DNA from 3 places in the Micromonospora sp. NBC_00860 genome. Region 1 is predicted to be linked to each of the others. Evidence: riboswitches for the same ligand, from Rfam matches in the RefSeq annotation. Region 1 holds a riboswitch; each other region holds the start of a gene.
The links. A riboswitch is a leader RNA that binds a small molecule or an ion and turns the genes downstream of it on or off. The one in region 1 is predicted to bind cyclic di-AMP.
Positions count from the first base shown of each region.

Region 2: it holds a riboswitch for cyclic di-AMP, as region 1 does, so the genes downstream of both, OH804_RS25440 (hypothetical protein) here and OH804_RS17760 (C39 family peptidase) in region 1, are expected to answer to the same signal.
Region 3: it holds a riboswitch for cyclic di-AMP, as region 1 does, so the genes downstream of both, OH804_RS27730 (C40 family peptidase) here and OH804_RS17760 (C39 family peptidase) in region 1, are expected to answer to the same signal.

Region 1 is NZ_CP108825.1:3,876,079-3,886,299, reverse strand. It holds gene pseI (pseudaminic acid synthase) at 1-169, opposite strand, end outside; gene OH804_RS17780 (glycosyltransferase family 2 protein) at 303-1,466, opposite strand; gene OH804_RS17775 (acyltransferase family protein) at 1,766-3,001, shown strand; gene OH804_RS17770 (hypothetical protein) at 3,094-3,510, shown strand; gene OH804_RS17765 (hypothetical protein) at 3,643-4,413, shown strand; cyclic di-AMP (ydaO/yuaA leader) riboswitch at 4,698-4,839, shown strand; gene OH804_RS17760 (C39 family peptidase) at 5,072-5,920, shown strand; gene OH804_RS17755 (alpha/beta hydrolase) at 6,052-6,798, shown strand; gene OH804_RS17750 (CDP-glycerol glycerophosphotransferase family protein) at 6,803-8,473, opposite strand; gene OH804_RS17745 (bifunctional cytidylyltransferase/SDR family oxidoreductase) at 8,507-10,024, opposite strand; gene OH804_RS17740 (ABC transporter ATP-binding protein) at 10,171-10,221, opposite strand, start outside.
Region 2 is NZ_CP108825.1:5,528,489-5,538,709, reverse strand. It holds gene OH804_RS25445 (carbonic anhydrase) at 1-711, shown strand, start outside; gene OH804_RS25440 (hypothetical protein) at 768-1,787, opposite strand; cyclic di-AMP (ydaO/yuaA leader) riboswitch at 1,792-1,922, opposite strand; gene OH804_RS25435 (YibE/F family protein) at 2,089-3,459, opposite strand; gene OH804_RS25430 (metal-sensitive transcriptional regulator) at 3,756-4,052, opposite strand; gene OH804_RS25425 (heavy-metal-associated domain-containing protein) at 4,149-4,358, shown strand; gene OH804_RS25420 (hypothetical protein) at 4,372-5,319, shown strand; gene OH804_RS25415 (heavy metal translocating P-type ATPase) at 5,332-7,578, shown strand; gene OH804_RS25410 (CsbD family protein) at 7,653-7,826, shown strand; gene OH804_RS25405 (ArsR family transcriptional regulator) at 7,990-8,337, shown strand; gene OH804_RS25400 (hypothetical protein) at 8,334-8,603, shown strand; gene OH804_RS25395 (alpha/beta hydrolase) at 8,726-10,186, shown strand.
Region 3 is NZ_CP108825.1:6,004,188-6,014,408, reverse strand. It holds gene OH804_RS27735 (N-acetylmuramoyl-L-alanine amidase) at 1-1,910, opposite strand, end outside; cyclic di-AMP (ydaO/yuaA leader) riboswitch at 2,146-2,281, shown strand; gene OH804_RS27730 (C40 family peptidase) at 2,295-3,335, shown strand; gene dcd (dCTP deaminase) at 3,410-4,087, opposite strand; gene OH804_RS27720 (pyridoxamine 5'-phosphate oxidase family protein) at 4,088-4,648, shown strand; tRNA gene OH804_RS27715 (tRNA-Gly) at 4,871-4,944, shown strand; gene OH804_RS27710 (HEAT repeat domain-containing protein) at 5,120-5,938, shown strand; gene OH804_RS27705 (hypothetical protein) at 6,066-6,512, opposite strand; gene OH804_RS27700 (2'-5' RNA ligase family protein) at 6,622-7,227, opposite strand; gene OH804_RS27695 (class I SAM-dependent methyltransferase) at 7,289-7,978, opposite strand; gene OH804_RS27690 (S66 peptidase family protein) at 8,076-9,125, opposite strand; gene OH804_RS27685 (nitroreductase family deazaflavin-dependent oxidoreductase) at 9,162-9,584, opposite strand; gene OH804_RS27680 (NAD(P)-dependent oxidoreductase) at 9,584-10,207, opposite strand.

The DNA.
Region 1 (10,221 bases):
GCCGGTACGTCTGGAGCTTGAGCGCGTGCGCGCCACTCTCGGCCACCGCGTCGACGATGGCCAGCGCCCGGTTCAGATCGCCGTTGTGGTTGCCGGACATCTCGGCGACCACGAAGGGTCGCTCCCCGGCACCGACCGCGTGCGGTCCGATCTTGATTGTCGCCGTCATTCCGACCTCTGCTCAGGTACGCCCGCACCGGGGTGCGGTGGTGCTGTCGTCGTCCACCCGGCGGGCGGACGACCTGGAAAACCGGGGCGCCGGGAGCCGCCCCGGCTCCCGGCGTGCTCTGTGATGGGGTCGATCACGGCAGCCGGCCACCGGCCAGCGCGTCGCGTCGTTCCGGCGCCATCCCGCCGTCGCGCGTCGGCGCGGTGCCCGCCGCTCGGCCCGGGTCCTCGTCGGCGGCGGCCGAACCGCTGTCGGCGCCGACCGCCGGGCCAGGCCGACGCAGGCGACCAGCGACCCGGTGGGCCTGGCGCAGCGCCGAGTACGCCAACCAGTCACCCCGCCCGACGAGGCGGTGCTTGAGCCCGGTCACGCCCGGGGGCAGCGGGTACCCGCCGGTGGGCAGGTACCGACGGTAGTGCGCGGCTGCCCGGTGGAAGAAGTCGCGCCGCAGGTGTGGGTGCAGCCGGCCATCGTTGCCCACCACCACCAGGTAGTGGCTGATCATCAGCTCGAACAGTTCGGCCTGCAACCGCTCGTCCGGGTGCTTCCGGGCGACCCAGTCCATCAGCCGCTCGTACTGGGCGAAGGCGTCGAAGTGCCGGCCGCTGCGGGTGGAGGTGATCGCGCCCTGCCGGCCCTGGCGGTACAGGTAACAGACCCGGTCCAGCACGGAGACCTTCTCGGCGCCGATCAGCAGCGGGTGGCTGAACGGGATGTCCTCGTACCAGCCGGGGAAGAAACGCAGCTCCAGCTCGTCCATGAAGTCCCGGCGGACCACCTTGTTCCAGGCGGTGTGCTGGACCCGTAGCAGCTGCGGCTGGTCGGCCAGCCGGGTCACGCCGGGAATTCCGCGCAGCAGCGGGCTGCTCGCGTCGACCTCCCGTCGGCCGTCCTCGTGCACCCGCAGGTGGTCGAGCATCAGCACGTCGGGCTGGTGCTGGCGCAACCGGTCCAGCACCGCCGCGATCGTGCCCGGCGGCAACCAGTCGTCGCTGTCGACGAACCAGACGTACCGGCCGGTGGCCACGTCGAGCCCGGCGTTGCGGGCCAACCCCAGACCCACGTTGCTGCTCAGGTGCACGACGCGGACGCCGTCGCGGCCGACCGCGTAGGAGCGGAGCATGTCGCCGCAGCCGTCCGGGGAGGCGTCGTCGACGGCGATCAGCTCGACCGCTTCCGACTCGCCCGCCGGGATGTCGGCCCGGATCGACTCGAGGCACTGGTACAGGTACGCCTCGACGCCGTACACGGGCACGACGATGCTCAACAGCGGTGCGTGCGTCGGCTCATTGACCACGTCCGCCACCTTCGACGACCCGGGTGGCCGGCCCCGGAACCTGACGTTGCCGCCGATGGTGGAATCTCTGAACTCCCGCCCAGCGGAAGGTGAACGCCCTCCGGTGGGCGATCCCCGGTCCGGGGAACGCGGGCCTGGTGGGGCGGGTGGGACGCGTCCGGTTCACCCGGGAGTGACCCGGTAGGGTGCCTCGGTGCGGCCCTGCCGGGCCGTCGCGGGCGTCGCCGTCGCGCCGTCCGACGCCGCGCCGAGGAGGCTACGACAGTGCTGGTGACCCTGCCGAGCGCCGGGATCCCGGCATGACGAGCGTCGCCGCGACGTCGGACGTCCGGCCCGCACCCGCGCTGCCCCGGCTGCCCTCGCTGACCGGGCTGCGCTGGATCGCCGCCCTGCTGGTCTTCGGCTTCCACGCCGGCACGATGCGGATCATCGCCGAGCCGGACTACAAGGCCGTGATCGACGCGCTGTTCACCCTCGGCCTCTCCGGGGTGCAGTTCTTCTTCATCCTCAGCGGTTTCGTGCTGGTCTGGTCGGCCCGCGAGGGCGACTCCCGGCGTACCTTCTGGCGGCGCCGGATCGCCAAGATCTACCCCAACCACCTGGTGCTGTGGGCGGCGACGCTGGTGGTCGCCTGGTGGTTCGCCGACCCGGTCCTACCGGCGGCCGCACTGGAGAATCTGCTGCTGTTGCAGGCGTGGGATCCCCGGCCGGGCTGGTTCTACAGCATCAACACCGTCAGCTGGTCGCTCTCCTGCGAGTTCTTCTTCTACCTCTGTCTGCCGCTGGCGCTGCCGTTGCTGCGCCGGGCCCGACCGAAGCTGCTCTGGGCGTTGATCGTCGCGCTGCCGCTGCTGATCCTCGCGCTCTGGCCGGCGCAGGAGTTGGTGCCGGAGGTGAGTCGGTGGTGGTTCACCCAGATCTTCCCGCCGGTGCGGTCGCTGGAGTTCTGGTTGGGCGCGGTGGCGGCCGAGTTGATGCGCCGAGGGCTGTGGCGCGGTCCCGGTCTGACCGTGGCCAGCGGAATCTTCCTGGTCACCTGGGTGACGGCCGCGCAGTGGATCCGTGCCGAGCTGTGGACCACGCTGCTCGCTGTCGCGTACCTGTTGGTGATCACCGCCGCCGCGGACGCGGACGTGCGGGGTCGGCGCTCGCCGTGGCGGTCCCGGCCGCTGGTCTGGCTCGGTGAGGTCTCGTTCGCCTTCTACCTGGTGCACGTGCTGGTGATGACGAGCGTGCTGCGCTGGAGCGGAACCTGGGGGATCGGCTTCGAGGGTTGGCGTGGCCCGGCCGTGGTGCTCGGCTTCCTGGTGGCGAACCTGATCCTCGCCGGCCTGCTGCACCGCTTCGTCGAGACCCCGATGATGCGCCGGCTCGCGCCCCGCCGCGCGGCCCGTCCGGCGCCCGTCCCCCGACAGCGCACCGCCGGCGGCGACGACGCCCGAGACCCCGTGAGCAGCGCCCGCGGCGAGGCCGGCGGGGCTGCCGACGAGGTCGGTCAGGCCGGCGGTCGATCAACGTACGTCGACCTGCGCTGACAGCGTCCACCCTGGTCAGCGGGGTCGGCGCGGCGTGATCCGACACGCCCGTGGCCAGTGCGCCCGGGTCGGCACGACGGTAGCCTGGTGCCGTGCTTCCGGTCGCGTTCACCTGTCCGCTGTGGTGGGTGGCGCGCTGGGCGACGCGGGTGCTGACCAGCCTCGCCGTCGTCGCGGCCCTGGCGCTCGGCGCAGGCCCGGCCACGGCCGCCGGATCAACGCCCAGCCCGGTGCCGACGTCGAATGCGGTGCTGGCCTCCGTCGCCGCCGGGCCGCTGGCGGCCTCCTGCCGGCAGGTCGGGGCGCACGGTGCGGCGCGCCAGGCGATACCGCCGGAGGCCGCCGAGGAGTCGGTCCCGACATCGTCGGTCGACACGCCGGTGGCGCTCCCCGGCGACCAGGGCACCATCGCGGCCCGCGTGCTGCCGGTCCGCGCGGCCGGGTCCGACCGGCTGCCCCTCGTCGACGCTGCGAGCGGTCGGGCTTCCCGGGCCCCACCCGGGCGCTGAGCCACCGGGACGACCGTCCCGTCACCGCGCCCCGTCGACCCACCGCTCCCTGACCCGCCGACCCGTGGCCCACACTGGCCCGCTGGTCGATGCGGCTCCCCATCGCACTGCTCTCTCCCCGAGGTGCCGACCATGGAGACCGTCGTCTTCTACCAGTTCGTGACCGAGGTGCCGCAGGCCGCCGCCATCTGGTCGACGCTGTTCCTGCTGACCCTGGGCCTCCTCACCGTCCTGGCCGCCCGCCCCGAACGGGAGCGGCCCGCTGACGATCCGCCCCCGGCCGGGCCGACCGTCCGGGAGATGGCCGCCGCCGAGGCCGTCGACGTGCGCCGGTACGCCGAGGAGGTGGCCGTCGCCGCGGCGGGCGCGGCCACCACCGCCCGGCGCCGACGCGCCGCCTGGCTGACCGCTCAGGAGCAATTGGAGCGGGCCTGGACCGGGTACGACGAGGCGGACACCGCAGCGCGTCGCTTCGCCGGGGCCGGGGTGTTGCCCACCCCGCAGACCCCGCACACCCCCGCCGAGTACGCCGCCCGGGAACGCTATCTGCACCGCGCGGCGATGGCGGCGTACTGGCGGGGCGACCTGACCATGGCCCAGCTCAGCGACGTGTTCGGGCACCGGCGTGGCTGGGATCCCCGGCGACACCCTGTCGAGCAGGAGGTGCTGATCAGCCGGGTGGTCCGGGACGCGCGGCTGGCCGACTACCAGGTGGCCGCCGGCCGTGAGCGGGCCGCCTGGCGCGACGCGGAGTTGGCCGCCGAGTCGGCCCGTACCCTCGCCGAGGAGGCGTACGCGGCGGCGGCCCGGCTGCGTCCGACCCCGGTGCCCGCTCGCCGGTCGGTGGCCGATGCGATACGACCCGCCGTCGTGGCACGGTGGCGCCCGGCCCGGGTGAGTTGAGCCCGATCCGTGATGTGAGGCCGGTCACCCAATAGCGGAATCGGACGGTCGGCGCGATCGGCGGCATTGTTCCCGCGATTATGGTCGCCTTCTTCGCGGCCTGTCCGGTTGTCGACCGCAGGCGTCACCGTAACCGGTTGTCCCATCGAGTCACATCATCGGCAATACGCGCAGAAATTGTCGCGCCAATTGAGGTTTACGCAGGTGAACCTGGCTTGGCAGGGCGTGAAGCGGCCAGTAGTGTCGTCCCGTCCGGTGCGGTAACCGATCGCAAGACGCGACGCCGCACCGACCCGCTTAATCGTGATCAACGAACCGGGGACCCACCAGTAAGTCCGGGGTGAATCCGCGAGCCACGGCCCGCGGTAGGGCGATCTTCCCGCCCGAATCCGTCAGCTAACCCGGTAGGCGGTGTCGGAAGGAGTCCCATCCTCGTGCAGCACCTTTCCACCCCTCGGTTGTTCCCTCGCCTCCACGGCGCGGCGGTGCACCCGCTCACTCGTCCAGTGACGGTGAGCTGACCCCCGGGTCATCGCCTTTCCCGCCCGGCCGCGCCGGGCGTTCCCCTGAGCGGTTCACCATCCGCGGACCACGATCCGCGCGCTGGCGCCTGCCCGGATACCGGTCCGGCCCCGGTGTGCCGCTCTCCCCCCGATCCGTGGAGGAACCCGTGAAGCACACAGTGAAGCGTCAGCTCCGTCGCCTCGTCACCGAGCGCCCGTACCAGATCGTCGCCGCCTCCGCCGCGGCCCTCGCCATCGCCACCACCACCGGCGCCCTGCTCACCACGGCCGACGACGCCCCGGCCGGCCAGCGCACCGCGACCACTGTCGCCGAGATGCGCAGCGACGTCGCCGCCTCCCGTGGCGAGGCCCGGGACGCGTCCCCCTCGGCCGGAACCGCGCCGACCACTGCCGCCCCGGCCACCAGCACCGCGTCACCCGCCGCAAAGGCCAGCAGCAACCCGGACCTGACCCGGAAGCCGGAGCGGCCGAAGCCGCCCGCGACCAAGGTGCTGGACTACGACTACGAGGCGCAGAACACCTACTACAACTGCGGCCCGGCGGCCACCCGCAACGCGCTCAGCGCCGCCGGCATCGACCGCACCCAGGAGGAGCTCGGCGCCGAGCTGGGCACCACCGAGATGGGCACCAACTCGGCCGAGGACACCACCCGGGTGCTGAACGCCGAGGTGAAGGGCTCCCCGTACCGGACCCGGATGTTCCCCGGCTCGCCCAGCCCGGCACAGATGGACCGGCTCCAGGCCGACGTGGTGAAGGCCATCACCGACGGCCGTGGCGTGGTGGCCAACGTCGTCGGGGACGCCACCGACACCGACGGTGGCTGGCACTCCTACGGCGGCGGGCACTACATCGCCGTCGTGGGCTACAAGGACAACGGTCGCACCGTGCGGATCGCCGACTCGGCGAACCCGGCCGACCCGTCGTACTGGATCACCACGATCGACCTGGCCAACTGGATCACCAGCCGGGGCTACTCCGCCTGACCCGGGCACGCTGACCGCCGCGGGCGCCGTCTCCCACAAGGAGCCGGCGCCCGCGGCCTTTGTCCGCGCGGGCCCGGGTAACGCCATCGACGGCTCTCGTACCGGGCCGTGAACCGTGGGAGACTGCGGCCGTGGTGGAGAAATCGGGTGGTCACGCCGGCCGTAGGCCGGTCCTGCTGCTGCTGCACGGCATGGGGGCGACCGGGGACGTGTGGTTGCCCTGGGCGCCGTACCTCGAGCAGCACTGGCCCGGGCGGTGGCTTGCACCGGACCTCGCCGGACACGGCTGGGCGCCGCCGCTGCCGTCGTACTCCTTCGCGGGCTTCGCCCAACAGATCGCGCAGGCCCTCGCCCCCGACGACCGGCTGGTCGTGCTCGGGCACTCGCTGGGTGGCGTGGTCGGCCTGGCGCTGGCCGCCCGCGACGCCGGAACGCCGGTGGACGCGGTGGTCGGGCTGGGCATCAAGGCGCTCTGGTCACCCGCCGAGCTGACCCGCGCCGCCGAGGTCGCCGCCCGACCGGTGAGCTGGTTCGCCAGCCGCACCGAGGCGGCTCGCCGCTACCTGCGCGTCGCCGGGCTGGCCGGCCTGGTCTCGCCGGACCACCCGGTGGTGGACGCCGGGCTGCGCCAGGTCGACGGCCGGTGGCGCCTCGCCATGGACCCGACCGCCTTCGCCGTCGGCGAGCCCGACCTGGCCGCGCTGCTGGCGGCGACCGACGTACCGGTGGTGCTGGCGCGCGGGGAGAACGACCCGATGGTCACCGACGAACAACTCAAGGAGTACGGCGTACCGGTCGCCACGCTGCCCGGCCTCGGGCACAACGCGCACGTGGAGGACCCGGCGGCGGTGCTGGCGCTGCTCGACCCCTACCGCTGAGCGGCTACGCCGGTGCGGAGGCGGTCAGTGTCTCGGCGGGCGTCAGCTCCCGGCGGGCGGCGGTCAGGAACGCCTCGGCGTACGACTCGGCCGGGAAGTCACCCAGGTAGCGGCGGCGGGTGGCCCAGCGGGCCTCGGCCAGCGGGTCGGTGTCCAACAGCGCGGTCAGCACCTCGTCCACGTTGGACATGTCCCGGCGCAGCACGTAACCCGATCCGGCCAGCGGGAACCGCTCCACGAACCGGTCGCCCTCGTCGCCCATGTCGGTGACCGCGTACGGCTTGCCGGAGTAGAGGAAGTCGGAGATCACGCCGGACACGTCGGAGACCAGCGCGTCGGCGGAGTTGACGCACTCGGTCAGGCTCAGCTCCCGGGCTGCCGCGCCGACCACGTGCTGGCGGCCGGTGCGGGCCCGGTCGGCGACGAGCAGCTCGGTCAGGCGGCCCAACTGGCGGGCCGATGCCGGGTTCTGCGCGGTGTACGGGTGGGCCCGCAGGATCACCGTCGCGCCGCGCTCCACCAGTCGGCGCAGCAGGCCCTCGGCCACCGGCAGCGAGCAGTAGTCGGCGTCGGCGTGGTGCCCCGTCCAGGTCGGGGTGTACAGCACCGTCGGGTGCGCCAACCCGCGCGTGGGCTCGGAGCCCACCTCGATCGACTCGACCTGTGGGCGACCCACCACCACGAACTTCTCCGCAGGGATCTGCACCCCGGCGCGGGCGTACCTGTCGATCGCCGCCTGCCCGGCCACGAAGATCCGGTCGAAGATCCCCGACACCGGGTTGGCGCTCGGCGCCTTGTCGCTGTCGCCGTGGTGCAGCTGGATGTGGGTGAGCTGGGTGAAGCGGACGCAGTGGCTGTTCTTCGCCCCGTGGTTGACGTAGAACGCCGCCCGCAGGCTCGGCACCAACGCCTGATCCATCGCCCCCAGGGTGGGGCAGTAGACCACCGGGGCGTCGGTGGCCGCCGCGATCGGGGCCAGGAACTCCGGCTCGCGCAGCATGACCAGAAACGTCCGGCCGATCCGTTCCAGGTACGGCAGCCACATGGTGACCTGGTATTCCGACCCGGGAGGCGCGGAGAAGTAGAGCAGGAACTCCGGCTGGTGCCGTCGCAGCGCGGCGGCCACCGACCCGCCACCGGCCCGCGGCCGGAACCGCCGCCGGGCCAGGTCCAGTGCGACAGCGCCGGCGCCCGCGCCGACCAGCAGGCTGGCGGCCAGCGCCACACCGGCCGGCAGGGCCAGCGCGGCGGCGAGCGCCAGGGCGGCGAGCAGCCCGAGCACTGCCGTGGCGAGCCGGCCGGCGATCAGCGCCGTCCAGTTGCGTACCGGCAGGTTGGCCGAACGGATCTCCAGGCTGCCGGCGGTGCGCAGCGGCCCCACCAGCAGCACCAGCCCCAGCAGGACCAGCCCGGTGGCGACCAGCGCGAGGTCGAGCCCGTCGTCCAGCCGCCGGGAGTAACCGACCAGGATCGCGGCGGCGATCAACGTGGTCTCCGCCACCAGGTCGGCGCTGGGCCGGATTCGCTGCTCAGCGGCGCAGGCGGCCAGCGCGGCGACGGCCAACGCCAGCCCCCAGCCGGTGGCGCCGGTGAGCGCCAGCACGACGAAGGCCAGCACTGCCAACCCGGTGGTCAGGCACCGGGCGGCCAGCTTTCGGACCAGGTCGCCGCGCATGTCGCTCCGTTCGTGGTTCCGCAGCCGTCGGCGTCAGTTGGCGGACGTCGCGCCGGCCGGCGTCTCGACCCGACCCGACCCGGCCTGGGCCGGCACGCTCGGCGTGGGCCCGTCGCCGGGCGCCCGGCGTACGTCGATCACCTGACCGGTCAGGTCGGAGATCAGCACGTCCAGCGACGACTGGGCGACGGCCTCCGCGGCGAGCAGGGTGTGCTCCGGCTCCTCGCCGAAGGCCTTCGTCCGCATCGGGGTGGCGGTGCGCTCCGGGTTGATGCAGTTGACACGTACGCCCACGTCGGCCCACTCGTCGGCGAGCGCCTGGGTGAGGTTGACCAGGGCGGCCTTGGTGGCCGAGTAGAGCGCGTAGCGGGCCCGGCCCCGGGTGTAGGAGCTGGAGGTGTAGAGCAGCAGTTGGCCCTTGGTCTGCTGGAGGTACGGGAGGGCCTGGCGGGCGATGGTCACCGGGCCGACGAAGTTGACCTGGAGCAGCCGGTCCATGGTCTCCTCGTCCATCTCGGCGAGGGCGCCCTTCTCCAGGATGCCGGCGGTGACCACCACGTGGTCGATCCGGCCGGTGGCCTCGAAGGCGGTCGTCAGGGCGGCCTCGACGTCCTCGGCCCGCTCCACGTGGGTGCCGGTGCTGGACCGGCTGAACGGGAAGACCTGGGCGCCGTAGCGGCGGGCCAGCTCGGTCAACTCGTGGCCGATGCCGTAGCTGCCGCCGAACACCACGATGGTGCGGCCGGTCAGCTCCTCGCTGTAGCTGCGGTGGTCGGTCAGCCGGGGCGCCTGCGCCGCGGCGAGCTGGAAGAGCTTGTCCGCCAGGTGCACGTCGACCGGGTGGGTGACCTTGATGTTCTCGTCCGAACCGTCGATCACCTTGATCGGGGTGCCGGGAAGGTAACGCAGCACCACGCCGCAGTCGTCGGTGGCGGCGAAGTCCGGGTCGTCCTCGGCGATCCGGTACGCCGCCCGGATCGTGGGGGAGCGGAACGCCTGCGGGGTCTGGCCCCGGCGCAGCCGGGAGCGCACCGGGATGTCGGTGATGCAGTCGTTGTCGTCGACCTGGATGATCGTGTCCGCGGAGGGGATGGCCACGTCCACGGCGGCGTAGCTCCAGAGCGCGTTGACGCACTCGCGCACGATCCGGCCGCTGAGCAGCGGGCGCACCGCGTCGTGGAAGAGGATGTTGCAGTCTTCCGGGCCGACGGCGTCCAGCGCGATCCGGGTGGTGGCGTTGCGGGTGTCACCGCCCTCGATCACCTTGGTGACCTTGCGCAGGCCGGCCTTCTCGACGATTTGCCGGGCGTCCTCGACGTGGCCGGTGGCCATCAGCACGATGATCTCGTCGATCTCCGGTGCCGCCTCGAAGACCGCCAGGGTGTGCTCGATGATCGGCTTACCGGCGATCTTCAGCAGCTGCTTCGGGATGCCGAGGCCCAGCCGGGTCCCGGTGCCTCCGGCCAGGACCACCGCCACTGTCCGCGAGGGCCGCCACGGCGTCTGGGTCTCCGCTTCGGCGTCCGGGCCAGTGGTCTGGTCCTGCGTCATTGCCGGATCCTCACTCTCAGGGATGCGTTAACGGAAGGTTCCGCCCGAGCGGCGACGGAATGAACCTTAACGCGCGGACCGCGTCGCCCCAACGCGGGCGACGCGGTCCTCAGGTGCCGTGTCGATGCCGGACGTTCGCCGGAACTCTACTTGCTGTTCGCGTACGCCTCGTACGCCCGGATGACCTCGTCGGTGGG
Region 2 (10,221 bases), 1.7 Mb from region 1:
GTCGGTGGTCAGCCGGGTCCGCAGCGGACCACCGACCGGGCGTCCGCGCTCAGCGAGCCGACCCGGGCGTACGCCGAACTGATCGCCGGCAACCGGCGCTTCGTCGACGGTGCTCCACGCCACCCCAACCAGGATGCCGGGCACCGGGCAGCCGTGGCCGACGGACAGCACCCGTTCGCGGTGATCGTCGGCTGCTCCGACTCCCGGCTGGCTGCCGAGATCATCTTCGACCGGGGGCTGGGCGACCTGTTCGTTGTTCGCACGGCCGGGCACACCGCCGGTCCCGAGGTGCTCGGCAGCGTCGAGTACGCGGTGACAGTGCTCGGCACTCCGCTTGTGGTGGTGCTCGGCCACGACTCGTGCGGTGCGGTGCAGGCGGCCCGGGAGTCCGTCGCGACGGGTACCGCACCCAGTGGCCATCTGCGCGCGGTGGTCGACGCCGTGCTGCCCAGCCTGCGCCGGGCCCAGGCCGAGGGCGTGGACGACATCGACGGCATCGTCGACATCCACATCGCCCAGACCGTCGAGACGTTGCTCGGGCAGTCCCCGGTGCTGGCCGACGAGGTGGCGCGGGGGCGATGCGCGGTGGTGGGGGTGTCCTACCGGCTGGCCGCCGGAGCGGTGCGCCCGGTGGCCGCCATGCCGGCCGGCTTCGCGACGCTGGACAGCCCGGCCGGGTCGACCGACGCGACCGCGCCCGCCACCGTCTGACGCGTCGAGGGCCGCTCCGCGTCACGCGGAACGGCCCTCGACGGGGATCGTGCGGGTCAGAGCAACGACATGTGGACGTGGTCGGTGTGGTTCGACGGCCCGCTGTACGAACTCCAGCCGGTGGCCGGGAACCAGATCTGCCGGTTCCAGATCACGTAGTAGATGCCGAGCCGGTCGGCGTTACGGATGAGGAACGCGGCGACGTTGTTGCCGTACGTCCGGGTGTCGTTGTTGTGCCACGGGGAGAACCCGCTCTTCTGTAGCGACCAGTCGCAGGCGCGGCCCTTCGGGTGCTCCCACGGCCCGCCGGGGCGGTAGCAGCCGACGAACCGGTTGAAGCCGGCCGCCTTGACCTCCTTGTACGCGTGCAGCGTGCGCGGCGTGACGCAGCCGGACGTGGTGGGGTCGTTCTCGCTGCACGACTGGGGCTTCCAGTCACCGTCGGCCGTGCGACCCGGGCCGATCTTCGCGACCTTGGAGGTGGCATCCACCAGGCCGCCGGTGAAACCCTTGCCGCCGACGAGGGAGAGCGCCTTGTCGGCCTCGCTCTTGCGCTTCGCCATCAGGGCGGTCTGCTTCTGCTGCTCGCGGACCTCGGTGTCGAGGGCCAGTTTGGCCTGCTCGGCGCGGGCCTTCACCTCGTTGACCTCGGAGAGCTTCTTCTCGTTGACCATGTTGATCTCGTCGAGCATCCCGGCGCGCTGGACGAACGAGTCGGGAGCGTCGCTCTCCAGCAGCATGGCGACCGCGCCGATCCGGCCGGTCCGGTACGCCTGGGCGGCGATCTGCCCGACCTGCGGGGCCAACGCGTCGAGGTCGGCCTTGGCCCGGTTGACCTCTGCCGCCAGCTCGCTCTGCCGCTTCTTGGACTTGTCCAGCTTGGACTTGGCGGCGGAGTAGTCGCGGTTGGCCTGCTCGATGACGTCGTTGAGCAGCTTGGGCTCGCCGTCCTCCTCGTGCCCGGACGGTGTGGGGTTCGTCGGGGCGGCGTGTGCCGGGAGCGGCCCGGCGAGCACTGTCAGTGCGGCGATCACGGCCACCACGGGTGTCAACCAGCGGCGTAGGGGTGCCGTCACAATGTTCCCTTCCGTCGACCGCCGACCGGGTTAGCTGACGGGTTCGGGGCGGAAGCGGCCCCTACCGCTGACGCGGATTCACCCCAGATACCTGGGTCCCCGGCTCGCCGGCTGGCGATTGGGCGGTGGCACCGCAGGCGCCGCTTCGCGCCTTCATCGGTAACCGGCAGCGAGGTTACCCGAGAGTCGACCGGGTGAGCTACGCCTGGATGCCGACCAAAAGCGTCATTTCGCCATAGCGTTGAGTGACCAGTGACGTGGTTCTCAGGGTGGATGCCCGATCTGGTCACGCTGAGGAGTGTCACCATGCCGTATCCGTGCTCCTGTTCGACTCCGGCCACCGGTCGGTGGCCTCAGATGGGGGTGTGGTCCGCGTCCGGTCCGGCTCGTCGGAGCCGGTCGTCCGCGGTGAGCTGAGTGCGGCAAGTGCCTCCGTGCGGTCCGGCTGGGGCCGGGGCGAGGGAGCGTCGGTGGACGGTGGGGCATCGCTGCGTCCGGCGGCGGTCACCACGGCGGCCAGCCCGGTGGTCAGCGGTACGGCGGCGATCAGACCGAGGGTGGCGACCGCGCTGCGGACGATCTCCTGCGCGAGGAACTCACTGGTGAGGATCTGCCCGATCGGCCGTGCGTCGGCGGTGAGCAGGAGCAGCAGGGGTAGCGACGCGCCCGCGTACGCCAGCACGATGGTGTTGACAGTGGAGGCGATGTGCGCGCGGCCGACCCGGGTGGCCGCCCGGTACAGCTGCAACCGGGTCAGCCCGGGGTTGGCGTTCGCCAGCTCGGTGACGGTGGCCGCCTGGGTGACAGTGACGTCGTCGAGCACCCCGAGCGACCCGATGATGATCCCCGCGAGCAGCAGGCCGTGCAGGTCCACGTCGCCCTGGAACATCGACAGGGTGGTGGCGTCTTCACTGCCGAAACCGGTGAGGTGGGTCGCTGCCGTGGCGATGGTGGCGAGCACGCCGGTCAGCACCAGACTGCCCAGGGTGCCGAGCACCGCGACCGACGTCTGTGCGGTGACGCCGTGCGTCAGATAGAGCACCACGAACATGATCAGGGCCGCGCCCACCACCGCCACCAGCAGTGGTGACCGGCCGGCGCCGATGCCCGGCAGCACGAAGGTGAGCAGGATGGCGAAGCTGGCGGCCAGCCCGGCGAGCGCGGCCAGGCCTCGCCATCGACCGAACGCGACGATCGCGGCCGCGAAGACCACCGCCAGCCACACCATCGGGGTGCCGCGTTGGTGCTCGGCGATGTTCCAGTTGCTGGTGGTCGGGTCGGTGGGGTCGGCCAGCTCGACCAGGATGACCTCGTCGCCGACCTCGACCCGGGGTGCGCCGGGCCCGTCGGGCACCGGTGTCCGTACCTGTTTGCCGGCGGTCGGCCCGTCGTCCACCCGGACGTCGACGGTGCCGCACCGTCCGTCGCCGACCCTCGGTGTGCCCTCGGGAACCGACGGGGTCGGCGGGCACGGCTCGCTCACCACCCGGGTGACAGTGCCGGGGTAGCGCGGCACGTCCGCACCACCATCGGTCTGCGGTGACCCGCCGCGCGGCCAGAGCAGCGCCGCGGCGAGCACTGTGGCGACGAAGAGGGGGACCACCGTCATGACGAGGATCCGTCGCACCCGTGGTGGGGCGGACGGCGCACTGTGAGTGTGGTCGGCGGCCAAGGTGAGACTCCCAACGATCCGGTGCGGGATACGGGTCAGCGGTCCGGACGGTTCACCGTTGCTGTGGAAACGCGGCGGACGGCGGGACGGATCGCTGCCTGATGACCACTTGATCACGGAGGGTCAGTGCTCGGCCCGGTCGACCGGGGACGACGCCACGTCGTGGCGGCGAGGGTGCCCGGCTGTACGGCGGCATGCGGAGGGCCATCGTGGGAGATGCTAGCCAGCCAACCTGGGCGTCGCAGGTCGTGGCGGAGTGTCGGGTGCCCGAACCGCCCGCGTGGCGGCCCCGGCGGTCAGCCGCGCTTCATGAGCCGACCGACCGCCGCCATCATCTCGGTGGCCATCTCGTCGGCTCGACCCTCGGCGGCGCCCTCGTGCATGCAGTGCCGGGCGTGCCCGTCGAGCAGCCCCAGGGCCACCTTGTCGAGGGCGGCCTGGATCGCGGAGATCTGGGTGAGCACGTCGATGCAGTAGCGGTCGTCGTCGACCATCTTCTCGATGCCCCGGACCTGCCCCTCGACGCGGCGGAGCCGCGCGAGCAGCTGGTCCTTGCTGGCGGTGTATCCGCGGATCGGGGTGGGTGCGGTCATGCCGACCAGGATAGCCTACCCCCAGGGGGTATGGTACGGTCGTGTCCCGATGAGATACCCCCACCGGGTACCGGTACCGCAAGAGGAGACGATCCAATGGTCAACACGACGTACCAGGTGCAGGGCATGACCTGCGGGCACTGCGTCAGCGCGGTGAGCGCCGAGGTCAGCGCCATCGCGGGTGTGCGGGACGTCCAGGTCGACCTCGCGGCCGGCCGGGTCACGGTGAGCAGCGACGAGCCGCTGGACACCGCTGTCGTCCGGGCCGCCGTCGACGAGGCCGGCTACGACCTCGTCGACGCGTGATCGGAGGGCCGGCATGCGCACCGTGACGAGACTGGCCGGGTTCGCCGTCGGCCTGGCGGCGGTCTTCGGCGCGACCTACGGGATCGGCCGGGTCGTCGACCCCGCCCCGGCCGCCGAGAGCCGGCACGACGGCGACGCCGCCCATGCGACGGGCGAGCACGACGAGACAGCCGCCCGGCTTCCTGGCGGCCTGCTCGTCTCCGACCAGGGCTACACCCTCGAACCGCTCGACGCCCCGGCCGGCGAGTTCGCCTTCCGGATCGCCGGCCCGGACGGCCGCCCGGTCACCCGGTACGAGGTGGCGCACGACAAGCAGATGCACCTGATCGTCGCCCGACGGGACCTCTCCGGCTTCCGCCACGTGCACCCCGAGTTGACAGCGGACGGCACCTGGCGGGTCGACACGCCGCTGACCGGCCCCGGGCAGTGGCGGGCGTTCGCCGACTTCACCCCGACCGGGGGTGAGCCGCTGACCCTCGGCGTGGACGTGACAGTCCCCGGCGAGCTGACCGAACGACCGTTGCCGGCCCCGGCGACCAGCACCACAGTCGACGGCTACACGGTCACCCTGGCCGGTACGCCGCAGCCCGGCCGCACGTCGTCGCTGACCCTGACCGTCAGCCGGGACGGGCAGCCGGTCACCGACCTGGAGCCCTACCTGGGCGCGTACGGGCACCTGGTGGCGTTGCGCCGGGGCGATCTGGCGTACCTGCACGTGCACCCGGACGGCACTCCCGGCGACGGGCGCACCCGGCCCGGTCCGGCCGTCACCTTCCTCGCCGAGGTGCCCTCGGCCGGCAGCTACCGGATCTACCTCGACTTCCAGCACGGGGGGCGGGTGCACACCGCCGAGTTCACAGTGGTCGCCGGTGCTGCCCCGACCGGAGAAGCCCCCACGCCGAGCGGGCCCGCACCGACCGGCGGGGCCGACCACGGCACCCCCGGGCACGGACACGACTGACGGGACCAGACGATGACCACCACCAGCAGACCGCTGCCCGAGGCGCCGAACCGGATCGAACTGGCGATCGGCGGGATGACCTGCGCCGCGTGCGCCGCCCGGATCGAGAAGAAGCTCAACCGGATGGACGGGGTGAGCGCCACAGTCAACTACGCCACCGAGAAGGCGACAGTCCGGTACGCCGACGGCGTCACCCCGGACGACCTGATCGTGACAGTGCAGAAGACCGGTTACACGGCGGCGCTGCCGGCCCCGCCCAGCGCGGAACCCCCGGTGGACCCGTTGCAGGGGCCGCGTACCCGGCTCTGGGTCTCGGTGGCCCTGAGCGTGCCGGTGGTCCTGCTCGCCATGGTCCCGGCCTGGCAGTTCGACTACTGGCAGTGGCTGTCGCTGACCCTGGCCGCCCCGGTGGTGGTCTGGGGTGGGCTGCCGTTCCACCGGGCCGCCTGGACCAACCTGCGGCACGGCGCCGCCACCATGGACACGCTGGTGTCGCTCGGCACCCTTGCCGCGTTCGGCTGGTCGCTCTGGGCGCTCTTCCTCGGTGACGCGGGGATGCCCGGGATGACGCACCCGTTCCGCTTCGACATCACCCGGACCGACGGCGCCGGCAACATCTACCTGGAGGCGGCCGCCGGGGTCACAGTGTTCATCCTGGCCGGTCGCTACTTCGAGGCCCGGTCCAAGCGGACCGCCGGTGCCGCCCTGCGTGCCCTGCTCGACCTCGGCGCCAAGGACGTGGCGGTGCTGCGTGACGGCGTGGAGACGCTGATCCCGGTGGACCGGCTCGTCGTCGGTGACCGGTTCGTGGTCCGCCCCGGCGAGAAGATCGCCACCGACGGCGTGGTCGACGAGGGCACCTCCGCTGTCGACGCCAGCATGCTCACCGGCGAGTCGGTGCCGGTCGAGGTCGCCCCCGGCGACGGCGTGGTCGGCGCCACGATCAACGCGGGCGGACGGCTGATCGTCACCGCCACCCGGGTCGGCGCGGACACCCAGCTCGCCAGGATGGCCGACCTGGTCGAGCAGGCACAGAGCGGCAAGGCGGCCGTGCAGCGGCTGGCGGACCGGATCTCCGGGGTCTTCGTGCCGATCGTCATCACCCTCGCCGTCGGCACGCTCGGCTGGTGGCTCGGCACCGGGGCCGGCCCGACCGCCGCGTTCACCGCGGCCGTGGCCGTGCTGATCATCGCCTGTCCGTGCGCGCTCGGCCTGGCCACCCCGACCGCGCTGCTGGTCGGCACCGGTCGGGGCGCCCAGCTCGGCGTGCTGATCAAGGGCCCGGAGGTGCTGGAGTCGACCCGCCGGGTGGACACCGTGGTGCTCGACAAGACCGGCACCGTGACGACCGGCCGAATGACACTGGTGGACGTGGTGCCGGCCAGCGGTGTGGACCGGGCCGAACTGCTCCGGCTCACCGGGGCGGTGGAGGCCGCCTCCGAGCACCCGATCGCCCGTGCGATCGCCGCCGCTGCCACCGAGGCGGGCGCGCTGCCCCCGGTGACCGCCTTCGGCAACCTCGAAGGGCTGGGCGTGACCGGCACTGTCGACGGCCAGGCCGTGCTGGTCGGCCGGGTCCGGCTGCTGCGCGAGCGCGAGTTCGACGTACCGCCGGAGGTCGAGTGGGCCGTGCGTGACGCGGAGGCCGCCGGCCGTACGGCGATCGTCGCCGCTTGGGACGGGCGGGCCCGGGGCGTGCTCGCGGTCGCCGACGTGGTCCGGCCGACCAGCCGGGCGGCGGTGGCGCGGCTGCGTGGGCTGGGGCTGACCCCGGTCCTGCTGACCGGGGACAACACCACAGTGGCGCGCGCGGTCGCCGCCGAGGTGGGCGTGGACGAGGTGATCGCCGAGGTGCTGCCGGCCGGGAAGGTCGACGTGATCAAGCGGCTCCAGGCCGAGGGACGGTCGGTGGCGATGGTCGGTGACGGGGTCAACGACGCGCCGGCACTGGCCCAGGCCGACCTGGGGCTGGCCATGGGCACCGGCACCGACGTGGCGATCGAGGCGGCCGACCTCACCCTCGTCCGGGGCGACCTGGACGCCGCGGTGGACGCCATCCGGTTGTCCCGTCGCACCCTCGGCATCATCCGGGGCAACCTGTTCTGGGCGTTCGGCTACAACGTGGCGGCCCTGCCGTTGGCCGCCGCCGGCCTGCTCAACCCGATGATCGCGGGCGCCACGATGGCGCTGTCCTCGGTCTTCGTGGTGGCCAACAGCCTGCGCCTGCGTCGCTTTCGCCCGGCCGCTGCCGATCTGTGACGACGGTAATGGTTGGGCCGGTGACGGCGGGGGTACCTCTGTTGTTGTAGCGACGCTCGCAATGGAGGTTGGCAATGGGATTCGACGATAAGATCAACAACGCCACCGAGGACGCGACCGGCAAGCTGAAGGAAGGCGCCGGTCGGGCCACCGACAACGAGCAGCTGGAGGCGGAGGGTCGCGCTGACCAGTCCACCGCCAAGCTCAAGCAGGCGGGCGAGAAGATCAAGGACGCCTTCAAGAGCTGACGTACGACGTAACCCGCACGCCGGGCCGGTGATCATCACCGGCCCGGCGTGCTGTGTGTCCGGCCTCCTGCGCCGACCCTGAGATCCCCCTGATTCCGCTTCCGTCCCACACCGCCGCACGCCGGCACCTGCTAACTTCTCTTGGCATGTGCAAGGGCTGGTTATGAGCACCGCTCCACCGCCGACCGGCGACGACCTGGTCCGGGTGCTGGCCACCCTGGCCAACCCGCACCGGCTGCGGGTCGTCGCCGCGTTGGCCCGCGAGCGTGCGTACGTCAGCGGGCTGGCCCGGCAACTGGGCATCAGCCGGGCGCTGTTGCAGGTCCACCTACGGAAGCTGGCGGCGGCCGGGCTGGTCACCGCCCGCCTGGAGTTGTCGGAGGACGGGAAGGCCATGAACTACTACGAGGTGGAGCCGTTCGTGCTCACACTCACCCCCGCGGTCATCGCGGCGGCGGTCGAGACGCTGACAGTGCCCGACTCGGGCGAGCAGCCGGGAGCACAGCGATGAGCGAGCACGACTGGACCGAGGTGGTCGGCGCGATCGGCATCTTCGGCTTCCTGATCAGCGTGGTCACTGTGACAGTCGTGCAGCTCGCCAAGACCCGGCGGGCCCGGTACGAGGCGGACCGGGCGGACGACTACCGCCGGCTCGCCGAGACGGCAGCTCAGGCCCAGGCGGAGAACGCCCGACTGCTCGCGGCGATGGATGGCCGGCTGGGCGGGATGGAGACCCGGATGACCACGCTCGAACGCGTCCTGCGCGAGGTCGACTGACAGGGCGGACGAGAGGCCCCGGGCCGTCGAGCGGCTACTCGACGGCCCGGGTGGAAGCAGCGTCACCTCGCCCAGCGGGCGAGTTTCACCGCAACGCTCCTTCGAGGAGAGGACAGCACCTCATGCTGCGCGTACGCAAATCCGCAGTCGGCTGGGCGGTCGCCCTGGCCCTCACGGCCGCCGGCCTGACCCCGGCGAGCCCGGCCGCCGCCCGACCACAGCCCGCCCCGACTATCGACTGGCGGCCCTGCGCCACCGACAACAGCGCCGAGTGCGGCACCCTGTCGCTGCCGGTGGACTGGAACCAACCCCGGGGTGAGCGCTTCGACCTGTCGCTGGCCCGCCGGGTCGCCAAGCCGGCCACCCGGGAAGGCACGCTGATCTTCGGCCCCGGCGGGCCGGGCGACAGCGGTGTCGACCGGGTCGTGAACGGCAGCTCCCGGTTCAGCGACGACCTGCGTGCCCGGTTCGACATCGTCAGCTTCGACCCCCGCGGCACCGGCGACAGCCACCCGGTGGTCTGTGCCCGGGACCTGCTCGCCCGGCAACCGCAGCTGATCGCCGACCAGGCCCAGTTCGATGCCGTCCTGGCCGACAACGCGCTGCTGCGCGCCGACTGCCGGGCCCGCACCGGGTCTCTCTACGACCACGTCGACACCACAAGCGCCGCCCGCGACCTGGACGCGGTCCGCGTCGCGCTCGGCGAACGGCAGCTGACCTTCCACGGCAGCTCGTACGGCACCCTGCTCGGGCAGCGGTACGCCGAGCTGTACCCCGACCGGGTCCGGGCCATGGTCCTGGAGGCCACGATGGACCACAGCGTCGACACCCGCGCCTTCCTCGACAGCCAGGCCGTCACCGCGGAGGGTGCGTTCGACGAGTTCCTGGCCTGGTGCGCCCGCTCGGCCGACTGCGTCCTGCACGGTCGGGACTTCCGGGCGATCTGGGCCGGGCTGCACGCCCGGGCCGAGCGTGGCTTGCTGACCGACCCGGACCAGGCCGGGGCCGCGCTCGCCCCGTTCGAGCTGAGCCGCCTCGCCCACAAGAAGCTCTACGACACGTGGCGGTGGCCGGGGCTGGCCGAGTGGATCGTCCGACTGGAGAGCACCACCACCACGCCGAGCGCCCGCGCGCTGGCGGACGAGGCCGTGGCTCCGTACCCCTTCGCTGTCTTCTGTCAGGACTGGAGCCTGCCGGTCCGCGACTACAGTGAGTACGCCGGACACCTGCGCCGGGCGGCCCGGCTCGCGCCGGACCTGCGCTACCCGCCGGCGCTGTTCGCGCTGGTCACCTGCCTGGGCACCCCGACGCCGGTGGCCAACCCGCAGCATCGGCTACGGGTCCGCACCGACGTGCCGCTGCTGCTCGCCGCCACAGTGCACGACCCGGCCACGGGCTACGACTGGGCGCGCAACGTGGCGCGACAGTTGGGCCGGCACGGCGCGATGCTCACCTACCAGGGGTGGGGGCACGGCAGCTACAGCAGCAGCCCGTGCGTGCAACGAGCCGTCGACTCCTACCTGATCGACCAGGTGGTGCCCGCCCGGGGCGCCAACTGCCCGGCCGTCGAACCCGAGGTGTGACCGCCGCTGCCGACCGTCGGGCCGCCAGGCGGTCG
Region 3 (10,221 bases), 2.1 Mb from region 1:
AACTGGATCTGCGCGTAACGGTTCTTGCCGCGGATCACCGTCCAGTCGCCGGGTGACGAGCCGTCGAACGTGCTGGCCCGGTAGTACTCGCCGGCCAGTACCGCGCCGACGGCGTACCGCTGCCCGGCGGCCAGGGTGTACTGAAGCGGCGAGATCGTCTGGTAGGGCACCCCGTCCGGGTACGCCGCCTGTTCCGGGTAGGCGCGTCCGTAGACCGGAATGGTGGTTCGGCCGGGCTTCGGCGTGGCCACCACGCCGACGGTCCAGCTGGCGGTCGGTGCGGACGCCGGGTTGTGGAACCAGGCCCGCTGCCCGAGGTACCAGATCGCCGTCCAGTCGCCCTGCCGCCCGGCCAACGCGTACGTCTGCCCGGCGGATGCCCGGGCCCCGTGGTCGGACACGGACATCGTGTTCGGTGTGCCGTCCGGGCGGAGCGCGATGTCGTTGACCAGCGGCGCGTCCAGGGACGGTGCGCTGCGCAACACCACCGCCGAGGAGCCGCGCGGTGCGCAGGGGACGCCCGCGGTGACGCATCCGACGAACGCCGGCTGGTTGGTGGCGTAGTCCGGGTCGATCCGGACCAGCCCGGTGGCCGGGGTGCCGGTGTCCAGTCGAGGCGCGTGCAGCAGGTCGAAGTAGTGCGTCCAGTCCCAGTACGGGCCCGGATCCCAGTGCATTCCCCGCACTGTCGAGGCGATGGTGCCGGGCACGTTGTCGTGGCCGATGATGTGCTGGCGGTCCAGTGGGATGCCCAGCCGCAGCGCCAGGTGCCGGACCAGCTTCGCCGAGGTCCGGTACATCGCCTCGGTGTACCAGGTGCCCTGCGCCGCGAAGCCCTCGTGTTCCAGCCCGATCGACTTCGCGTTGACGTACCAGTTGCCGGCGTGCCAGCCGACGTCCTTGGTCTTCACGTGCTGGGCGATGTGCCCGTCGACCGAGCGCAGCGAATAGTGCCAGCTCACGTAGGTCGGATCCTGGACGAGTTGCAGGGTCGTCGCCCAACTCGCCTCGGTGTCGTGGATGACGATGTACTCGATCTTCTGCCGCGCGGGCCGGTCGGAGAGGTCGTGGTTGCCGTAGTCCCCGTCACCGAACGCCTCGTAGGGTGCCGGGATCCACTCGCAGGAGATGGTGTGCGGGCACTCCACCCCGTCCGGGCGGGCCAGCCGGCGCAGGCCCAGCCGGTCCAACCAGGAACGTTCGGGCCGTACCGCGCGGGCCGGCAGGCTGACCCGCTGGCCGTCGTCGGTCACCCGGGACTGGCCCGCGCCGATGGTGGTGAAGACCTCGTCGGCGAAGGCCGCCGCGGCGTCGGCGCTGTCCGCGCCCGAGTAGCGGGCCACCGCGCCGTACCAGGCCGCCGGGTCGGTGCCGGCGCCGACCGGCGCGCCCAGATCCCTCTGGTACGCGCCCAGCAGCGCGGCCCCGCCACGGATGTTGAGGCCCACGTCGGTGCGCAGTGCCTCGGGGGCGGCGCCGGTCAGCGCGGCGGCGGCGTCCACGGTCTGCAACGCGGCGGTGGACGGGGCGGGCGCCTCGACCGGCCGGGGCACGGGCACCCGGGCGGGTCGGGAGTCGTCACCGCGTGGGTCCTCGGCACCGGCGTCGTGGTGACCGCGCCCGGGTAGGGCGGCCACGTGCCGGGCGTCGGTCAGGTGCATCGGGCCGTAGCCGCCACTGGTGCTCGGTGTGCCGGCGTTGGTGTCCCAGCGCGACTCCAGGTAGGAGACGCCGAGCAGCACGACGGCCGGCACGCCGTACTCGCTGGCTGCGGCGGCGTACTGCTGCTGGCGGTCGGTGGTGGGCGCGGCGGCGGCCGGGCCGACGGAGAGTGGCACAGTGGTCGCGGCGGCGACCACGGTGGCGGCGAGCAGTGCACGCCAGCCGGTCGACAGGGTTGGATGGTGCATCGAACCCCCTAGATTCTCGCGGAGTGAGGTCAGGTCACCATCGCGCCGTCCGGGAGGTTGCGTCAATACCTTTCCATCTATCGAAGCCTGCGGAAAGAATTCTTCACACACGGTCGGTGACCTCGTCCAATCGGTACGGAGTGTCACGGCCGCACGGGTTGCGGATCGGTAACAGGCGTCTCTACTCTGGTCATTTGTCGGCCCGACAGCAGCTCCGCCCAGCCCGGGCGGTAACGGACCGACACCGCCGAGTCGTTTCCGAGCGAACCGGGGACCCAGGTCCCTCGGGGTGAATCCGCAACCACTGCGGTAGGGCGCCGACTTCCCGCCCGAACCCGTCAGCTAACCCGGTAGGCGGTCAGGAAGAAGGAGTACGGAACCCCGGTGGCACTCCATGCCCCGCGGCCGTCGTCCGAGCGGTCGGCATCAGCCGGCCCGCCGTCGATCGTGCCGCGCCCACGCTGGTCCCGCTTCACCACCGCACTCGCCGCGCTGGCCGGCGTCGCCGTCGTTCTGACCGGCAGTGCCACGGCGGCCCACGCTGACCCGTCCGTCGCCGAGATCGAGCGCCAGATCGACGCCGACTGGAACAAGCTCGAACCGATCATCGAACGGCACAACGCCACCCGCACCGACCTCGCCGCGAAGCGCAAGCAGGCCGACGCGCTGGCCGCCCGGATCACCCCGCTGGAGCGCCAGGTCGACGCCGCGATGGACAAGGTCAGCGCGCTGGCCGTACGCGCCTACAAGGGCGAGAACGTCTCGACAGTCAACGCGGTGCTGGGCAGCCGGTCGCCGAGCGAGGTGGTCGGCCAGCTCGAAATGCTCGACCGCTTCGCGCACAACCAGCAGAAGGACGTACGCCAGGTGGCCGACCTGCGCGACCAGCTGGCCGCGCAGAAGGCGCCGCTGGACGAGATGGTGGCCCAGCTGACCCGCACCGAGGCCCAGCTGGCGGCGAAGAAGAAGCAGATCAACGAAGAGATCGACCGCCTGCAGAAGCTACGCCTCAAGGTGTACGGCAACGGCGGCGGCGGTCCTTTGCGCCCGGCGCCCTGCCCGGGTAGCTACCCCGGCGGCGCCGCGGGCACCGCTGTCAAGTTCGCCTGCGCGCAGATCGGCAAGCCCTACGTCTGGGGTGCCGAGGGTCCGAACTCGTACGACTGCTCCGGGCTGATGCTGGCCGCCTGGGCGAAGGCCGGCGTGTCGCTGCCGCACAACGCCGCCGCGCAGAGCCGCGTGACCAAGAACGTCAGCAGGGGCGACCTGCGTCCCGGCGACCTGGTCTTCTACTACAGCGACATCCACCACGTCGGCATGTACGTCGGCGGCGGCTGGGTGGTGCACGCCTCCCAGGCCGGTCAACCGGTGAAGATGAAGAAGGTCGACGACGGCCCGATCCACAGCTACGGCCGCCCAGGCTGACCCCAGGGTGACCAGAGGGCCCGTCGCGATCCGTCGCGGCGGGCCCTCGTCGTCCTGGTTCTAGCAGCGGAGCCTCAGCGGGTTGGCCAGGTGCGCCAGTGCTGCCAGGCGCGGCTGGGCGTCGGCCCCCGCTGGCCCTGGTAGCGCGAGCCGTAGACCACCGAGCCGTACGGGTGCTCGGCCGGCGAGGAGAGCCGGAAGATGCAGAGCTGCCCGATCTTCATGCCCGGCCAGAGGGTGATCGGCAGGTTCGCCACGTTCGAGAGTTCCAGCGTCACGTGACCGGAGAAGCCCGGGTCGATGAAACCGGCTGTGGAGTGCGTGAGCAGCCCGAGCCGGCCCAGGGAGCTCTTGCCCTCCAGTCGGCCGGCGAGCTGGTCACCCAGCGAGATGACCTCCAGCGTCGAGGCGAGCACGAACTCCCCCGGGTGCAGCACGAACGGCTCGCCATCGGGGACCTCGACCACCGACGTCAGGTCGTCCTGCTGCATGGCGGGATCGATGTGGGTGTAGAGGTGGTTGTTGAAGACCCGGAACAGCCGGTCGAGTCGGACGTCGATGCTGGACGGTTGCACCAGGGTGGGCTCGAACGGCTCCAGGCCCAGCGTGCCGGCCTTGATCTCGGAGACCAGGTCGCGGTCGGAGAGCAGCATCGGACCACCATAGCCGCGCTGGCGGAAGTGGCCGGATTCGGTGCCGGTGACCAGCGAGTCGAGGTCGCTGCTCGTACATTTGTTCGATAGAATGCCCACATGGCTTCCTGGTCCGAATTCGCCGCCGACGAGCCCCGACTCGCCGACGGGATCCGCGTTCTCCTCCAGCAATACGGGCCGGGCTTCGGCTATCTGGCCACGGTCCGTGCCGACGGCGGGCCCCGCGTCCATCCGGTCTCCCCGGTCATCACCGCCGAGGGGCTGTTCTGCTTCATCATCGACTCGCCCAAGCGCCGCGACCTCGAACGTGACGGCCGTTACGCGCTGCACTCGTTCCCCGCGGAGGAGAGCGACGACGAGGCGTACGTGGCGGGGCGCGCCCGTCCGGTGACCGATCCGGTCCGGGTGGCGCTCCTGGCGCAGAGCGCCCGGGCCGAGCCGCAGGTCGACTGGCGGCTCTTCGAGTTCACCGTCGACGTGGCGATGCTCACCCGCCGTGAGCAACAGGTCGCGGGCATTCCGGGCCTCCCGCCGGGCCGGCCGGCCGTTCGGGTCTGGCTCGACCCAAACGCCCCGGCGGCGGTCGCCGCCCCACTGACCGTCCCGCAGACCCGCCCGACCCGCCTCAGCCGTGACGTCCAGTGCACCGCCGCCGCCTGACCGTGACCGGAAGACCGCCGGCGCCGGCTCCGTCGCATCGGAGCCGGCACCCGCGGTGATCAACTCGGTTTCAGGGATATCGCGGGGTTCTGGCGCTTCGGACGCCCCGACTTCCAGGAAACCGAGTGGATCAACCCCGGATGGAGGGGTACGCGGACACCTGCGGCCGGCGGGGGTACCTGGGTGCAGAGGCTCGACGACTCGGGTACAGTGGTGCCGCTTGCGGGTGTAGTTCAATGGCAGAACATCAGCTTCCCAAGCTGACAGTGCGGGTTCGATTCCCGTCACCCGCTCCACTGCGAAGGCCCTGATCAGGACGTGAGTCCAGGTCAGGGCCTTCGACGTCCTGCCGTTGCAGCGACAGTTCGTCCTCGTTGACCCCCGTCACCAGTACGGCCCGCAGGAGCCGGTACGCCTCGGCGACCATGGGCTACCTGACACAGGCTGGCTGGCGGATCTAGGTTGTTTCCCATGCGTGACCGACTCCCTGAGCTGACAGACCCCGACCCTGAGGTTCGGCTGGAGGCACTGCGTGCGCTGTTGGCTGGAGCCGAGAGAGGGGACGTGGTCGCGAAGCAGGTTCTCAGGGAGATCGTGATCGGGTACCGCAACTTCGACCCCGAGATCTACTCCCGGGCGTTGAATCTCCTCGTGTTGTTCGGTGATGAGTCGCTGGCCGAAGCGCTCCTCGCTGCGCTTGCCGACGAGGAGTACGGGTGCCAGAGTTGGGCGGCGAACGGCTGCGGCATCCTGCGCCTTCAGACGGCCGCCCCGCTGTTGATCGACCTACTTCGCCACCCAGATGCTCTCGCCCGCCAGAGCGCCTGCGAGGCTCTGGGAGAGATAGGCGCCCCCACCGCGATCACGCCTCTCGCGCACGTGCTCGACGACCCAGCCGAGCATGTCAGAGCAACTGCCGCCTACGCCTTGGCCGACATCGGCGACGACGAGGCGATCGAGCACTTGTGGACCGCGCTGGAGTCGCCCCGTCGGCCAGTGCGTGCCGGTTACCTGTCGGCCGCGCTGGCGCACCCGGCAATCAAGACCTTCGACCGCCTGATCCAGGCGACCTCACACCACGACCCCGAAGTGCGCTTCTGGGCAGCACGAGCGCTCGGCGCCACCGGCGACGAACGAGCCGAGAAGCTACTGACGCGCCTCGCCGTCGACGACCACGCCACGGTGCGAACCGGCGGGCACGTGAGTACCGCAGCCAAGAAGGCGCTGAAGACGCTGCGAAACATCCGCAAACACCAACGAAAAGCACGCGCCGGAGAGCGGACCACGTGATCTCGTCAAGCGGGTACCGGGATTCCGATCTCAAGCATCTGCTGGGACGGAACACGCCGCGAGGTCCACACACCGGCCGCGGGCGGGGCAGGCAACAGGAGTCTGACGACCTCCGCCAGACCGGCTTTCATGGTCGTCGCGCGAGTGCCCGCTGCACGCCTCGGCGCATCCGTCGCGACGCACCCGGTAGGCCGTACAAGCGGCGAACCTCATGAGGTTCCAGTTCTTGGCGACCGGCCAGCGCAATCGCTGCGGCATACGGTCTGGTCTCGGCCTTACGTAGCAGGACTTCGGTCTCTTGGAGGACCTTGAGCAGGACACCTCGGTCCGCCCTTGGGTGTTGAGCGACGAGCCGAAGCAGGTGGTTGCGATCCCACTGGCCGAACTCGCCATCAATCAGCTCGGTCAGAGTCGCCCCGCTTGTGCGGATGTCCATGGCGACGGCCAGCCGCACGAACGACCAAGGACTACGGGCAAGAGCGTGCAGCCCGTCCCGATCGATTCGCGGGTCCGCAACGAGGTCCAGGTAGTCCCGCGGTGTCCGTGCGCGTGGGAGCAGCGCGTCGATATCCACTACCAGCTCCCTCACCACGTCGTTGGAAGCGAGCGCCCTGCACGGGTGATCGTCTAGCCCACGCCATGAGGCGGTGGCGCAGGGCGGTTCGCATAGTCAGGCCTCAACCTCAGGCTGTGGCCGCTTCGAAGCCCGTACCGGCCGGTGCCTGTGGTGTGGCGCCCAGCGGGAACTCGCAGACGGTGCGCCAAGGGCTGACGTCCGGCGTTCCGGCGATGAGCCGGACCCTGTCGATGGCTGTGTGGATCGGCAGGTGTGCGGAGATGGTTTCCGCGGCGTGGCTCAGAGTGGGCTTGGCGGCGTCGTGACCGATGGTCAGGTGCGGCACCACGTCGCTGTGCGCCCCGGCATACGGGGGTGCCTCGGGAAACTGCTGCCACACCGCCGTGGTGAGTTCCCGGAACGGACGATCTGGCTGCGGAGCAAGCCAGACGACAGTTTCACCGAACCAGCCGACATGCGTCAGTGCGACGTCGAACTGCGGTATCCCGGCAATGGTGTCGCGCAGCACCACCAAGACCTGCTCATCGATCTGCTGCGGGGGCAGGAACGGATAGAGGACTGTCACGTGCGCCGGCACGCCCCACCCGGCGGCCCGGTCGAGCGATGCCCGGAACCGGCCCACCGCCTCCTCGGCCTCGGGTATCGGCACGATGAGGGCCGTGTGTGTCGGTTCCATCCCCGAAGTTTGCAACCAAGGTCGTTGCCGGTCCACCGTATTCACCACCCGCCACAGGCGGTCCGCGCCAGCCAAGCCAGATAGGTGCGGTGCGTTCTCAGTCTCGGGACCGCGTTCGTGCGGCGAGGAAGGACGGCCGTTCGGTGAGGCGGGCGTAGGCGTCTTCGTCGACCTCTCGAAGTTCGAGGCACGGCCGTGGCTCGACGAGTTTCTCCAGGAGAAATCCGGCGTCCAGGAGTTCGCCGAGGAACGTCTCCAGCGTCATCCGCTGGAAGTGGAGGGCGCCCGGCCCGTGCGGCAGGTCGACCCAGGACTCGTCGTAGTAGGAGCTGCCGAAGTATCGCCAGTCGGCCGTCGGATGAGTGGTCGAGATGACGAGCCAGCCGGCGGGACGTAGCACCCGACGCATCTCGGCGAGTAACTGTCGCCGGTTCGTCAGATGGCCTATGACCAGCGCGCAGACGACCCCGTCGAAGGACGCGTCAGCGGCAAAGTCCAGTGGCTGCTCCAGGTCGTGCAGGCGCAACTGCGCCTGAGCGGCACGTGAGCGCGCATGGCGGAGCATTGTGGCGCTGGCGTCGATGCCAGTCACCCGGGCGCCCCGCGCCAACAGTTCAGCCGCATAGTGGCCGGCACCGCAACCGAGATCGAGGATGTCCAAACCGGCGACGTCACCAGCGAGCGCCAGCATCGCGGGCCGATCGGTGTACGCGTTGTAGGGGCTCGTGTTGGCGTTCTGTGCGAAGAACTCGCCGAGTTCGTCGTGGTACCCGGTCCCGATCGGCATCCGAGCACCATCCCGACCGCTCAGGGGATCCGCAACCGTTTTTGCCCGACGACACGCCTCCGAGCGGCCGTCGCCCACACCAGCGGGCGGAGAGCCCCTATCGGTAGTTGGCGAAGATGCGGCGTTCCACGCCATCGACGGTGACCGGGCCGCCGTGGGGAAGGATCCACTGCGGTCTGGTGTGGCCGAATGGGACGCCGACGCAGATAACTGCCTCGGGGTTGTAGCGGCTCACCACGTCGATGACCGTGTCGCGCTGCTGCTGGCGTAGCCGTTCCCGGTCGGCGGCCGGGGGGCGGCGGGTGTGGTCGGAGACCGGCGGGCGGGCGACCAGGACCGCGTCGACGGCGCTGAGGAGACCGCGTTCACCCAGTGATCGGACGATCCAGCCGACCTCACGGGCGGGGAGAAGCTCCTCCGACGTCTCGATGAGCAGAACCCCACCCTGCAGGACCTCCGGGGAAAACGGGAAGCGTCCCGCCGTCAGGATCCACTGGATGACCTCCAGGCAGCCACCCCAGGTGGGGCCGGTGACCGCGCGGGGCGGCCCGTACCAACTCCACGGCTCCGTCGGTTCGCGCTCTCCAAAGGACTTCAACGCCTGCGGGTCTGCCCAGTCGATGCCGACGTCCTCGGACTCACCCGGTTCGGTGATCTCCAGCCGCTCCCCGGTGAGCAGCGCCGCTCGCAGCGACCGGACGTGGATGTCGTCGACGGCAGGCCCGGGGCCGAGGTGAACCTGGGAGGATCCGCCGTAGAAGCTGGCGATGCCGAGGCCCCAGAGCCAGTGGTGCAGGTTGGTGTTGTCGCTGGTGCCGAGGAACGGCTTCGGGTCGGCTCGGGCCAGGTCGGCGTCCAGGTGGGGGATGACAGTGATCTGGTCGTCGCCGCCGATGACGGCGAGAATGCCACGTACCTGGGGGTCCGCGAAGGCGGCGTTGATGTCCGCCGCCCGCGCTGCCGCGCTGGCACCCACCTGGCGGGTGGTGGGGTATTCGACCGGGACGAGGCCGGTCAGGTCGGCAAGCCGTCGCATGGCCTGCTCGTGGATCTCGGGAAAGGCACCGGCCGCGGCGAAGGACGGCGAGACAACCGCGATCTTGTCCCCGGGCCCGGCCTTCCGAGGACGAACAAGCTCATGCTCCATGCCGAGATCCAACAGGTACGCCAGTTCGTACGCATCTCATTTCGTTACAGGTTCCAGGAGAACCACGGGGATCTCCCGGGTGATCCGTTGTTGGTAGGCGGCGTACTCCGACCTGGCCGAAACCATCAAGCGCCACAGATGCGGACGCTCCTCGGCCGTGGCGGGGCGCGCGTACGCGCCGAAGGTCTCCGTACCGACCTGCACCGTGACGTACGGGTCGGCGAGCAGGTTGAGGTACCACGCGGGGTGGTGGTCTGCGCCGCGGTTGGAGGCGGCCAGCACGTAGTGGTCGCCGTCGCGTTCGTAGACGAGCGCGGTGCGGCGCAGTTCGCCGGTCTTTCGGCCTCGGGTCGTCAGGAGCAGGTCGTTCACGCCGGGCCGGGGTCGGCCGCCGGTTTCCTCGAACCGGTGGATGTGCTCCGCGACCCAAGCGTTCGGGCTGTCGTGGACCTCGGGCATCACACCTCCCGGACAATCGCGGAGGCGCGGTGGTGGCGGGGTGCCTCGATCTCGTCGACGAGTGAGATCGCGAAGTCCGCATAGCTGATCCGGCTGGCTGGGTCGCCATGTTCGGCAACCCGGTAGCGGCCGGTGCGTGTGCCGCCGTGGTCGAAGTCACCGGCGGGGGCCAGGTAGGCCCAGTCGAGGTCGGAGGTCCGAAGCTCGTCAAGGCCCGCTGCATGACCCAGGTAGAAGGGCCGGTACTCGTTCGGGTAGCCGGGCTGGTCCATCAGGGCGGCACCGGATGCCCCGGGCATGATCGAGGCGAGGCCGACCACCACCAGGCGACGTACACCTGCCTTGGTCAGGCCGGCGGCCAGGGCGCGCGACGATGCGGTGAAGAAGTCGTGCGGCGGTACGGATAGGTCGACGGCGGCGCTGATGGCGGCGTCGTGCTCGGCGGCTGCCTGCGCGATGCTCCCGGCGTCGGTCACGTCGCCTGCCACCACCCGTGCGTCGGTCAGGTCGCCGTGGTCAGCGGGGTTGCGCACCAGGGCGGTGACCTGGTGGCCGCGTCGTCGCGCCTCGGCGACGGCCTGCCGTCCGGCTCGACCGCCCGCGCCGAAGACCACGATCCTCATGAGTTACGCCTCTC